3 regions of the Psychrobacillus sp. NPDC096623 genome follow, and region 1 is predicted to be linked to each of the others. Evidence: predicted binding sites of a transcription regulator. Region 1 holds the regulator's gene; each other region holds the start of a gene.
The links. The regulator LexA, encoded in region 1, represses DNA repair genes until DNA is damaged. The targets are predictions, from matches to a motif close to CGAACATATGTTCG.

Region 2: the regulator LexA is predicted to act here: its motif matches at 1,582-1,595, upstream of recA (recombinase RecA).
Region 3: the regulator LexA is predicted to act here: its motif matches at 2,586-2,599, upstream of uvrB (excinuclease ABC subunit UvrB).

Annotation. Positions count from the first base shown of each region.
Region 1 is NZ_JBIWER010000002.1:460,229-464,451, forward strand. It holds gene ACIQX2_RS06980 (long-chain-fatty-acid--CoA ligase) at 1-200, shown strand, start outside; gene ACIQX2_RS06985 (hypothetical protein) at 499-669, opposite strand; gene ACIQX2_RS06990 (hypothetical protein) at 820-990, opposite strand; gene lexA (transcriptional repressor LexA) at 1,263-1,883, opposite strand; gene yneA (cell division suppressor protein YneA) at 2,054-2,371, shown strand; gene ACIQX2_RS07005 (YneB family resolvase-like protein) at 2,368-3,018, shown strand; gene ACIQX2_RS07010 (DUF896 domain-containing protein) at 3,081-3,314, shown strand; gene tkt (transketolase) at 3,401-4,223, shown strand, end outside.
Region 2 is NZ_JBIWER010000001.1:71,270-75,492, reverse strand. It holds gene pgsA (CDP-diacylglycerol--glycerol-3-phosphate 3-phosphatidyltransferase) at 1-231, shown strand, start outside; gene ACIQX2_RS00395 (competence/damage-inducible protein A) at 246-1,502, shown strand; gene recA (recombinase RecA) at 1,682-2,752, shown strand; gene rny (ribonuclease Y) at 3,153-4,223, shown strand, end outside.
Region 3 is NZ_JBIWER010000005.1:193,743-197,965, forward strand. It holds gene uvrA (excinuclease ABC subunit UvrA) at 1-531, opposite strand, end outside; gene uvrB (excinuclease ABC subunit UvrB) at 538-2,520, opposite strand; gene ACIQX2_RS14605 (IDEAL domain-containing protein) at 2,740-2,976, opposite strand; gene ACIQX2_RS14610 (competence protein ComK) at 3,155-3,688, shown strand; gene ACIQX2_RS14615 (YhjD family protein) at 3,694-4,050, opposite strand.

The DNA of each region.
Region 1 (4,223 bases):
CAAAGGCAATTATCGTACTTCATGAAGGAAGAACAGTTACAGAAAAAGAATTAATCGATTACTGTCGTTCGAATATGTCTCATTTCAAAGCGCCAAAATCGATTGAATTTGTAGAGGCATTACCAAAAACAGCTACAGGAAAACTGCAAAAATTCCGTTTACGCGAAATGTACTGGAATGGCCCTAAAAAGGTAAATTAACAAAAAACTCACTCCGGTGGTTTCACCGGAGTGAGTTTTTATAGGCTTCTTAATAGTACTAGTATTAGAGATTTTGTTTAGTAGAGGTTTCAGTAATGTTATTCGCACCACTCCAATAAAAACATGTTCAAGTAACGGATACTTAAGTTGAAGAAGAAATTGTTATTAACATACGGTAAAAGCTCAGTTCACAATGGATTGAGGATTTTATTATTTAAAAAAGCGTTTGAGCTCTATGCTCTCAACGCTTTTTGTATATGGTTAGTTTGTTTATTACTAAGTAAGAGGGAGCCGTCACTTATTGAGTTTCAAGTGAAACTGTTAAAGGATAATCGACATCGAAAAGTAATATCGCTTCAGTGAGAAGATGGATATCAATAAGAATTTGCTCTTTTATATGTTTAAAGGGACATTTATAGTAATCATCTATTAATCGATTTAGTTCTTTATAAATTAATGCTATAGGCAATAATACTCCCCCTTATGATCTATAATACCTGTTTTTTTATTATGTAACAAATCGACTATAATTGGAAGTATTTTAAGTAATAATTTTTGAAAAAGAGAACAAAGGCCATGTGGAATTGAAGAGTTGTTTAGGTACAAAAAGATCACTTGATTAATAACCAAGTGATCTTTCATAGTTAATCCCTAGCTTACTTTTTTCAATAATTCTTAGTGCATCCTTTAATAGTTTAATATCGATCAATATTTGTTCCTTCAGTTGGAAGTTATTGCATCTATAATAGTCATTTATGAGTTTTTTAAGTTCTTCTACAATTATTTTCATAGGTTACGACTCCTTTGTAGTTATGTATCACCCATAAATAAGTATGTAATTTAACCTATGTAAGCTTATAGAAATAATACCCACATTTTGTTATTTTCAAACTCTTTATATTATATTTTAGAATATAATATTTTTCAAAACAAAACCCCTCAACCATAAAGGTAAAGGGGTTTTTCGATGATTTCAACGAAAATGTCCACTTTTCGTTGAAATATGATATCGGCTCTTCGTTATTTTAAGTAATATTAAGTAGATTGTCAAGTCTGTAAATACTATTGAATATTGCGATAAACTCCAACAACTTTTCCAAGAATGCTAACGGAGTTTACGATGATTGGTTCCATGGAGGAATTTTCAGGTTGTAAACGGAAATAGGATTTTTCCTTAAAGAACCGCTTCACTGTCGCTTCATCCTCGTCGGTCATTGCTACAACAATATCACCATTATTTGCTGATTGCTGTTGTTTTACAACAACATAGTCACCATTTAAAATTCCTGCTTCAATCATACTGTTACCCATAATCTCTAACATAAATAAATTATCATCAGATGTACCAAAAGTTTCTGGCAGCGGGAAAAATTCTTCAATATTTTCAATTGCCGTAATTGGCAATCCAGCAGTAACTTTACCAACTAGTGGCACATGAACTACGTTTTGTTTTTCAGCCATGCTTCCTAAACTGTCAAGGATTTCAATGGCACGTGGTTTAGTTGGATCTCTTCTGATTAAACCTTTACTTTCTAATCGAGCTAAGTGTCCATGGACAGTAGAACTTGATGCTAAGCCCACAGCTTCTCCTATTTCTCGAACGGATGGTGGATACCCTTTTTTGCGTACTTCTTCTTTTATAAAAGCTAGAATGTCTTCTTGCCTTTTAGATGCTTTCTTCATTTGTTCACCTCTTTAAGAGTAATTACTATCCTTTTCTATCTTATTAATAGTATAACAGGCTACGAACATTAATGCAAACATAGGTTCTAATTAGTGTTGACAAAAACAAACGTTCGCATTATTATTAAATTATACATTACGAACACATATTCTATTAGGGGGTATTTTTAATGACCTGGATAAAAGAAAACTATTTTCTATCATTTTTTGTTGCTGGAAGTATTGCTTTTATAATGTTTATAATAATCTCGAAATCTTTTTCTACAGATGAGAGTCAACATATTAATATAGAGCAAGGCGATTCTTTATGGGAGTTAGCACATGAGTACGGAGTTAATGAAGATAAAAAAGTATGGATTAATAAGGTAATGGCGATGAATAACTTGAAAGATGAACATATAAAAGCAGGAGAAATACTTAAAATTCCAGCCAATGAAAAAAGTTACCACTTCGATAATGAAACGGAGTTAGCAGGCGATACAAAATGAAATCAGTTATCTATTGTCGTGTGAGCACTGAAAAAGAGTCTCAAGAGACCTCTTTAAAGAGACAGGAAGAGGAACTGTTAGAATTTGCAAAACAAAAAAGCTATGAAGTGGCAAAAGTATTTATTGATCAACATAGTGGTTATGATGTTGAGCGTGAAGGCTTATTAGAATTACTTGACTATATAAAAGAAAATGAAATTAACGCTGTATTTGTTCAAGATGAAACTCGAATAGGTAGAGGAAATGGAAGAATGGCAGTTCTACATCTACTCCAAAAAACAAATACCTCTGTGTACACTTTACAAGATAAAGGGGTCATTAATTTAAATGAAATGGATTCTATGCTCCTCGAAATATTAGCGCTTGTGGAGGAATATCAAAGGAAATTACATAATGCTAAAATAAGACGAGGGATGAAAAAGGCGGTTTCCAAAGGATACCGACCAGAAAAAAATTTAAAGACAAAAGGAAATCCTGAAGGAAGGGAAAGAATAGATGTTCCTGTAGAAGAAGTTGTTAGACTACGGAATGCAGGTCTTACCTATGAGGAGATTTCGAGCACTTTAAAAGGATTGGGTTTTAACATTAGTAAAGCAACCGTCCATCGACGTTATATTGAGTACATAGAAACACATGGAGTGAAATGACTTGCACTCTGTGTGTTTTTTCCTTACCTTTATATAAAGAGAAAGTGAAAGGATGCGTTAAAATGTTAAGTAAAGAAAAACTAGCAAGAATTAGCGAGCTGTCTAAAAAATCTAAAACAACAGGACTTTCAATTGAAGAAGCAAAAGAACAGAGTTCTTTACGTAAAGAATATTTGGAAACTTTTCGCTCCACAATGAGAGATACTATAGAAAGTGTAAAAATAATTGACCCTGCTGGAAATGATGTAACCCCTGTAAAGGTTCAAGAAGCCAAGAAAGGAAAGTTTCTGAATTAATTAATCATTTCAGAAACCATTGATAATACAGACATTCTTGTCTAAACTAGAAATATAGAAAAAATTTGTTTGAGAGGATGTCATTCATGTCATTACAATCCGATTTATTAGCAATTAATACGGTTCGAACTTTGTCTATTGATGCAATCGATAAAGCTAATTCTGGTCACCCTGGTTTACCAATGGGGGCTGCACCAATGGCTTACACTTTATGGACAAAACATTTACGTCATAATCCAAATAACCCAACATGGTTCAACCGCGACCGTTTTGTATTATCTGCAGGTCATGGTTCTATGCTTTTATATAGTCTACTTCACCTTGGTGGCTATGATTTACCTATGGAAGAGATTAAGAACTTTAGACAATGGGATTCTAAAACACCTGGACATCCTGAATTCGGTCACACTGCAGGAGTAGAAGCAACAACTGGTCCACTTGGTCAAGGAATCGGGATGGCAGTAGGTATGGCGATGGCTGAGGCACACTTAGCAGCTACGTACAATAAAGAAAACCACTCTATTATTGATCATTATACTTATGCATTATGCGGTGATGGTGATTTAATGGAAGGTGTAGCTGCAGAAGCAATTTCTCTTGCTGGCCATCTTCAATTGGATAAATTGATTGTATTATATGATAGTAATGATATTTCTTTAGATGGTGATTTAGGTAAATCATTCTCAGAAAATGTAGAAAAACGATTTGATTCATATGGTTGGAACTATATTCTCGTAAAAGACGGAAACGATATCGAAGAAATTTCAAATGCTATTGATAAAGCGAAGTCTCAAAATGATAAACCAACTCTTATTGAAGTGAAAACTGTTATCGGCTTTGGTTCTCCTAACCGTTCTGGTAAGTCAGATGCTCATGGTATGCCTTTAGGAAAAGACGAAACTCTTTTAG
Region 2 (4,223 bases), on a different contig from region 1:
CGTTTAATATTAGCTAACGAAGGAGAGGTAGTGGCTGCCAATCAATTAGGTAAAATAAAAATGTGGACACAAATAATAGCGATTTCTTCCCTTTTATTGGGGAATATATTCTTTGAAATGTTCCATATTCCTTTTGATATGATCATGCTATATGTATGTCTATTCTTTACAGTCTGGTCAGGCTGGGATTATTTTTATTTGAATCGTAAGGTATTATTAGATTCTAAGTAGGAAGGAAGTACTTCATGAAAGCAGAAATTATTGCAGTAGGTTCGGAGTTATTACTTGGACAGATTTCTAATACTAACGCACGTTTTATATCCAATCAATTAGCAGAGATTGGTCTAGATGTATACTATCATACGGTTGTTGGAGATAACGCGGATAGACTTTTAGAATCGATTCAAACAGCAGAAAAACGAGCAGACCTCATCATTTTCACTGGTGGATTGGGTCCTACAAAAGATGATTTAACGAAGGAAACTATAGCGAGGCATTTAGGTTTGAACCTAGTCTTAGATAATCATGCAATCATATATATTGAAGATTTCTTTAAACGTATGGGTCGTAAAATGACAGAAAACAACAAAAAACAAGCCCTTGTTTTAGAAGGCTCTACTGTACTAGAAAACAAACATGGGATGGCACCAGGGATGTTGCTTTCTACAAAAAGTCATTCATATATGTTACTACCTGGTCCTCCGAAAGAGATGGAGCCGATGTTCCAATTCGAGGCAAAGCCATTGCTTCCGAAGCTTCTTTTAGATGAAAATGTAATAATGTCTCATGTCATTCGTTTTTATGGAATTGGTGAAGCAGAACTGGAAACAGAAGTACAGGATTTACTAGACAACCAAACAAATCCAACCCTTGCACCACTTGCCTCTGATGGTGAAGTTACACTTCGATTAACAGCAAAAAGTAATTCAAAAGAAGAAGCTTGGAAAAAGATTGAAGCCTTACAGGGTGAAATACTAAACCGTGTTGGTAAATTTGTTTATGGCTACAATAATGATTCTTTGCCTTCAAAACTGAGAGATATCCTTATTGAAAATGACCTGACTATTTCAGCGGCAGAAAGCATGACAGCAGGACTATTCCAATCGGAGCTTGCTGCAGTACCAGGAATTGGAGAAGCTTTGGTGGGTGGGATGATAACCTATACGGAAGACGTAAAGATTAAGCATTTAGGCATCGATGCTGAAGTTATCGAGAAATATAGCGTAGTTTCTAGTCAGTGTGCAGAGCAAATGGCACTTCGCGTAAAAGAAAAATTCCAGACGGATATAGGCGTTGGTATTACTGGAGCAGCAGGTCCAGATGGTCATGGTGGTCAACCAGCAGGTACTATTTGGATTGGAATTGCCATAGGTGATACGAAGTCCTTTACGTATAAACTAAATCTATCCGGGTTACGAAACACGAATAGGATTAGAACAGTTAAGCTGACAATCTATTATTTGATACGTTTGTTGCAAGAACAAAAATTAGCAGATATTTAATTTTGATTGATAAAAACGGCCCAAAATTCATTTTTGTGCCGTTTTTCACTCCCAAAATTAAATTGTTGCAAAAAATAAACGAATGAACGTTCGCTTTTTTCTTGTAAATTTCTCAAAGACCGAGTATAGTAAGAGTAGAAATAAAAAACATCAACATTTCTTTTGAGGAGGAAATTTAATTGGCTAATAATGATCGTAAAGCAGCTTTAGATATGGCGTTGAAACAAATAGAGAAACAGTTTGGTAAAGGTTCTGTTATGAAACTAGGAGAAAAAACAAATCTAGAAATTGAGACTTCTTCTAGTGGTTCATTAGCATTGGATGCTGCACTAGGTATAGGCGGATATCCACGAGGACGTATTATTGAAATATACGGTCCAGAGAGTTCTGGTAAAACAACTGTTGCGCTACATGCCATTGCGGAAATACAAAAAACTGGTGGGCAAGCAGCATTTATCGATGCAGAGCATGCATTAGATCCAATTTATGCACAAAAACTTGGTGTAAATATTGACGAATTGCTATTATCACAACCAGATACAGGAGAGCAAGCACTTGAAATAGCAGAGGCGCTTGTACGTAGTGGAGCAATTGAGATTTTAGTAATCGACTCGGTAGCTGCTTTAGTACCTAAAGCTGAAATAGAAGGAGAGATGGGAGATTCTCATATGGGTCTTCAAGCTCGACTAATGTCTCAAGCATTACGCAAACTTTCAGGTGTTATTAATAAATCGAACACGATTGCTATTTTCATTAACCAAGTTCGTGAAAAAATTGGAGTAATGTTCGGAAATCCGGAAACTACAACAGGTGGACGTGCTCTTAAATTCTATAGTTCTGTTCGTTTAGAAGTAAGACGCTCAGAAGCTATTAAACAAGGTACCGATATTGTAGGTAACAAAACGAAAATTAAAGTAGTAAAGAATAAGGTAGCTCCACCATTCAAAACTGCAGAAGTAGATATTATGTATGGTATAGGAATTTCTCAAGAAGGAGAAGCTGTTGACATAGGATCAGAGTTTGATATTATTCAAAAAAGTGGTTCATGGTATGCGTATAATGGAGAACGTATAGGTCAAGGTAGAGAAAACGCAAAACAATATTTAAAAGAAAATCCTTCTATCAAAGCTGAGGTTACAGCAAAAATCCGTGAATCACTTGGAATGGCCGCAAGCGCTTTAACGATTGGTGCGCATGAGGTCGAAGAGGAAGAAGATGCGGAATTTGAATTGTTATTAGATGAAGAATAATATCCCGATAGTCTCTCATTTATTTGGGAGACTATTTTTTTTGAAAGAACAACTAATCTTTTAGCAAATGCTGTGTACTGCGTCGACTCCAGCGGGAACAGCAAAAGCGAAAGACTTCATGCTCGAGCCGTGCCCGCTGAAAGCGTACTCCTAAAGCGAAAATCAGCATTGTTCGGATTTCACTATAAAATATGCTTTCATGAAATTGATTCATACGGAAAGGTTTATTTTGTCCTAGTTTGAATATATTATTCTTCCCTTCCTTGACAGAGTATTTCTACATCTATACAATTAAAATTGTATAATTTCTTTATTATTAAATGATTATAGGCATTGCGTATATGTTTTTATATATACGTGCCGACTGAAACTAAAAAGTATAGCAATAGGGGGTGTTCGAATGACAGAAATTATCATCTCCGCTTTGCTTGGTCTGATTGTCGGTGCCGTTGTTGGTTATATTTATCTGAAAAACGTGAACGATTCAAAAGTGACTGGTGCAAAACAATCTTCAGCAATCATCATAGATGAAGCAAAGCGAGAAGCGGAAGCGTTGAAGAAAGAAGCACTTTTAGAAGCCAAAGATGAAACTCACAAATTACGAAATGAAGCAGAATCTGACATCCGTGAACGCCGTATGGAACTGCAAAAACAGGAAAATCGGTTATTACAAAGAGAAGAGAACCTTGATCGTAAAGATGATGCTCTAAACAAGAGAGAAGTAGGTCTTGAGCGTAAAGATGATGCTCTAACTGAAAGACAACAGCATATCGAACAGAAGGAAAGCAAAGTGGATGAACTAGTTAAGAAACAACAAACTGAACTAGAAAGAATTTCTACTCTAACTAGAGATGAAGCGAAAACAATAATTCTCCAAGAAGTAGAAAATGAACTTGCTACGGATATTGCTGTAATGACGAAGGAATCGGAAACTAGAGCTAAAGAAGAATCCGATAAAAAGTCTCGTGAGATTCTTTCCCTAGCGTTACAACGTTTTGCAGCAGATCATGTTGCTGAAACAACTGTTTCTGTAGTTAACTTGCCAAATGATGAGATGAAAGGTCGCATTATTGGTCGTGAAGGTCGAAATATTCGTACACTAGAGACGTTAACAGGAATCGATTTAATCATTGATGATACGCCAGAAGCCGTAATTCTATCAGGCTTTGATCCAATCAGAAGAGAAACTGCCCGTTTAGCACTTGAAAAGCTAGTACAGGATGGACGAATTCATCCGGCACGAATTGAAGAAATGGTTGAAAAGTCTAGAAGAGAAGTTGATGAACAAATTCGTGAAATTGGTGAACAAACTACATTCGATATAGGTGTTCACAATTTACATCCGGATCTTATGAAAATTCTTGGTAGACTTCGTTATCGTACGAGCTATGGTCAAAATGTGTTAAAACACTCAACAGAAGTTGCCTACTTATCCGGATTGTTAGCTGCGGAACTCGGAGAAGACGTAACA
Region 3 (4,223 bases), on a different contig from region 1:
AACGAAGCCTTCTTTTTTCATTTCTTCCAGAAGCTTTACATGCGTTCCTTTACGACCTGAAACAACAGGCGCGAGCACTTGCATCTTTGTTCTTTCTGGATATTCGCTTAAACGATCGACCATTTGTTCAATCGTTTGCGAAGAAATTTCAATACCATGATTTGGGCATATCGGCTTTCCAACTCGCGCATACAATAAACGCATATAGTCGTAGATTTCCGTCACAGTTGCTACGGTAGAACGTGGGTTTTTACTCGTCGTTTTTTGATCAATGGAAATAGCTGGTGATAGGCCTTCAATAACATCGACATCAGGCTTCTCCATTTGACCTAAAAATTGTCGTGCATATGCTGATAGTGACTCAACATATCGGCGTTGTCCTTCCGCATAAATCGTATCAAAAGCTAATGAAGACTTTCCTGAGCCAGAAAGTCCTGTCATTACAACTAGCTTATCTCTTGGAATTTTCAAACTTACATTTTTTAAATTATTTGCACGTGCTCCTTGAACTACAATTTCTTTATTTTTCAACAGATATCACCCTTCCAGCTTCAGTTCCAAAATTGCGTCTCGTAACTCTGCAGCTCGTTCAAAGTTAAGCGCTTTTGCTGCATCTTTCATTTCTTTTTCTAGATCCTGTAGAAGCTTTGCTTTTTCTTGAGTCGTCAATGGTTTGCCGCTTATTAAACGTTGTGCATACGTTTCTTCCTCTTCTGCAACTTGTGACGCACGAATAACATCGCTTATTTTCTTTTGAATTGTTTTTGGTGTAATACCATGCTTTTCGTTATATTCCATTTGAATAGTTCTGCGACGTTGTGTCTCGTCAATCGCTTTTCGCATGGAGTCTGTCATTTTATCTGCGTACATAATAACTTCTCCATTAGAGTTACGTGCAGCACGCCCAATCGTCTGGATTAAAGAACGTTCAGAGCGCAAAAATCCTTCTTTATCAGCATCTAATATTGCTACTAGAGATACTTCTGGTATGTCTATACCTTCTCGTAACAAGTTAATTCCTATTAATACATCGTACGTACCTAATCGAAGTTCTCGAATTATTTCTGTACGTTCTAGTGTTTTTACTTCTGAATGTAAGTATTGAACTTTTATCCCAATCTCTTTTAAGTAATCCGTTAGATCCTCTGACATTTTTTTTGTAAGTGTCGTTATTAATACTCGCTCGTTTTTGGCAGATCTTTCATGAATTTCATTGATTAAATCATCTATTTGCCCTTCAATTGGCTTCACAGTTATAACTGGATCCAATAGTCCTGTTGGACGAATAATTTGCTCAACCATTTCTGGTGTATGCTCAAGCTCATATGGTCCTGGAGTTGCGGAAACAAATATAGCTTGGTGTATATGTTTTTCATATTCATTGAAAGTTAAAGGACGATTGTCTAGAGCAGACGGCAAACGGAAACCATAATTTACGAGCACTGATTTTCTCGCTTGGTCTCCATTATACATTCCTCTTACTTGGGGTAATGAAACGTGACTTTCATCTACTACGAGTAAAAAGTCTTCTGGAAAATAGTCTAGTAATGTATAAGGCACTGCACCTGCTTCTCTTAATGTTAAATGCCTTGAGTAGTTTTCAATGCCTGAACAAAAGCCCATCTCTTCCATCATTTCTAAATCATATCTCGTACGTTGTTCCAATCTTTGGGCCTCTAAAAGCTTATCCTCACTTCTTAAATAAGCCAGTTGTTCCTCTAATTCTTTTTTAATATTTGCTAAAGCTAGTTTCATCTTCTCTTCCCGGGTAACGAAATGAGAAGCGGGGAATATAGCAACGTGATCACGTTCACCAAGAATTTCTCCTGTTAGCGCATTAACTTCTCGAATTCGATCGATCTCATCTCCAAAAAATTCGACTCGAAGACATTTTTCATCACGGGAAGCGGGGAAAATTTCTACTACATCTCCACGAACACGGAACTTTCCACGTACGAAGTTCAAATCGTTTCTTTCATATTGAATGTCTACAAGTTTACGCAATAATTGATTACGATCAATCTCCATTCCCGTTCTTAATGATAGAACGAGCTCTTTATATTCCTCTGGATTACCTAGACCGTATATACAAGATACAGATGCGATAATAATGACATCTTTTCTTTCAAACAAAGAAGAAGTTGCAGAATGTCGTAGCTTGTCTATTTCCTCATTAATACTTGAATCCTTTTCTATAAATGTATCGGTTGATGGTACATATGCTTCTGGTTGAAAATAATCATAGTAGCTTACGAAGTACTCCACAGCATTGTTCGGGAAAAATTCTTTAAACTCGTTATATAATTGACCCGCTAGTGTTTTGTTATGTGCCATCACTAGTGTTGGTTTATTTACTTGTTGAATTACATTTGATATTGTATATGTTTTACCAGTACCAGTTGCACCTAGTAAAGTTTGAAACCTTTTTCCTTCATTAACACCTTTTACTAATTCTTTTATTGCTTCTATTTGATCTCCCGCTGGCTCATACGGAGCTTGCAAATCAAATTTTTGTTCCATACATAAGCCTCCCATTTTTTGAATAATTTCAGTTTAACATACTCTTTTTTTGATTCCTAATAAAACGAACGTATGTTTTTTGTTATCCATAAAAAGCCACTTATACAAGTGACTTTGAAAGCTATTCCTATTATTAGATGTTTCTTGCGCTACTATAAAAATAGAATTTCAAACGAAAAAAACCACTCTAATAAAAGTGGTTTTTTACCTAGGATTGAATTATTTTGGACTGTTAAGTTGATGAAGAGCAGCTGTATACTCCATAAATGCTGCCTTATCTTTTTGATCTAACGTCTCATCTATCAATGCTAAGAGACGGTTACTACTTTGTTCCCGGTGGACAATGTTCAAAAACATATCAAGATATATTTCGTTTAACAAATTTTCCGCAGAGCTTTCCTTCCCTGCCTGACCCATAGCTTTCAAGAAATCTGCGTATGAATATTGTTTGTCCATCTCCATCACCCCGATGCCTTTTTTCTATTATATAAAAGCATCGAGATTGTTGCAATCATTTTAAGAAAATTTAGTCTATATAGTAAAAAGGGAATATTTTAAATATTCGTTATTTTTACTTGCTTTACTTCCAAAATTAACTATAATTGAGATATATAATACAAAGGGGTGGATTTTTATGTCGAATAAAGTAGAAGAAAAATCTTTTTTCATTTCATTTGAGACCGCTGTACTTCAACCTATTGTAGTGAATAATACGATATTTACAAAGGTAACTAACTTTTCAGGGGAAACCAATATAATTAATAAAAAGCCTTTTGATATTGTTCGGCATTCTTGTTCTTTTTACGGCTCTTCTTTTCAGCATACTGCTCGATTATCGAGGGAAGCAATTGGAAATTATTTTAAGCTACCTATTCTAATAGCACATGACTTCGGAAATCCATGTATATTCATACCAATACTTTCTCCAAAATCGGATTTAAATGTTTGGTTCTCTTTTAAGGCAATAGCTTCCTTTTATCCTTCGGACGATGGCTGTGTAGTCGTTCTAACAAATGGTCAAAAATTAACAGTTCCATCATCTCCTCAGACAATAAGTCGACAAGTTGGATTTGCTAATATACTAAATATGCACTTACTAAAACGGATGAGTAATCTGATGAATACTGGTTACATTACTAAAAAATTTCAAAAAGACTCCCAGTACTAACGAAATTATTCTACTACGGCAAAATAAATTGATAAAAGTTCTTCGACTCTGTTGCGGAGCCGAACGTTTAGGTAACGTCGATGTTCTTCATAACCTCCATGAAAAAATACATACTCAGTGAACATATCATCTCCTTCTCCACGAAGAACTTTCATACTGTGACGCCTCATATACATATGCGTCTGTTTCAATTCTTTCTGAACTTGCTTTCCTGCTTCTTCTACTAAAACGATATACGGACGCTTCAATTTAAATGGAGCCTTTTCAAAAATAGTTCGATCTTTTTCTAAAATAGTCAAAACCATTGGAAGATAAATCATGTTTTCGAAGTATGGGATTGCTTCTTCCGGTATTAATGGCATAACTACTCCTCCTTCTTTCTAAAAAGAACGTTTGTTCTGTTTTTAATTATACTATCTCCTCCGAAAAATGCAACTGGCAAAGCACTGGAATATAGAGGAATAAAAAAATGGTTTCTAGTGTTTTCGAAGGGCTTTGAACAGACTTTTGCTATATGGTTGCTAAATTTTTTAGG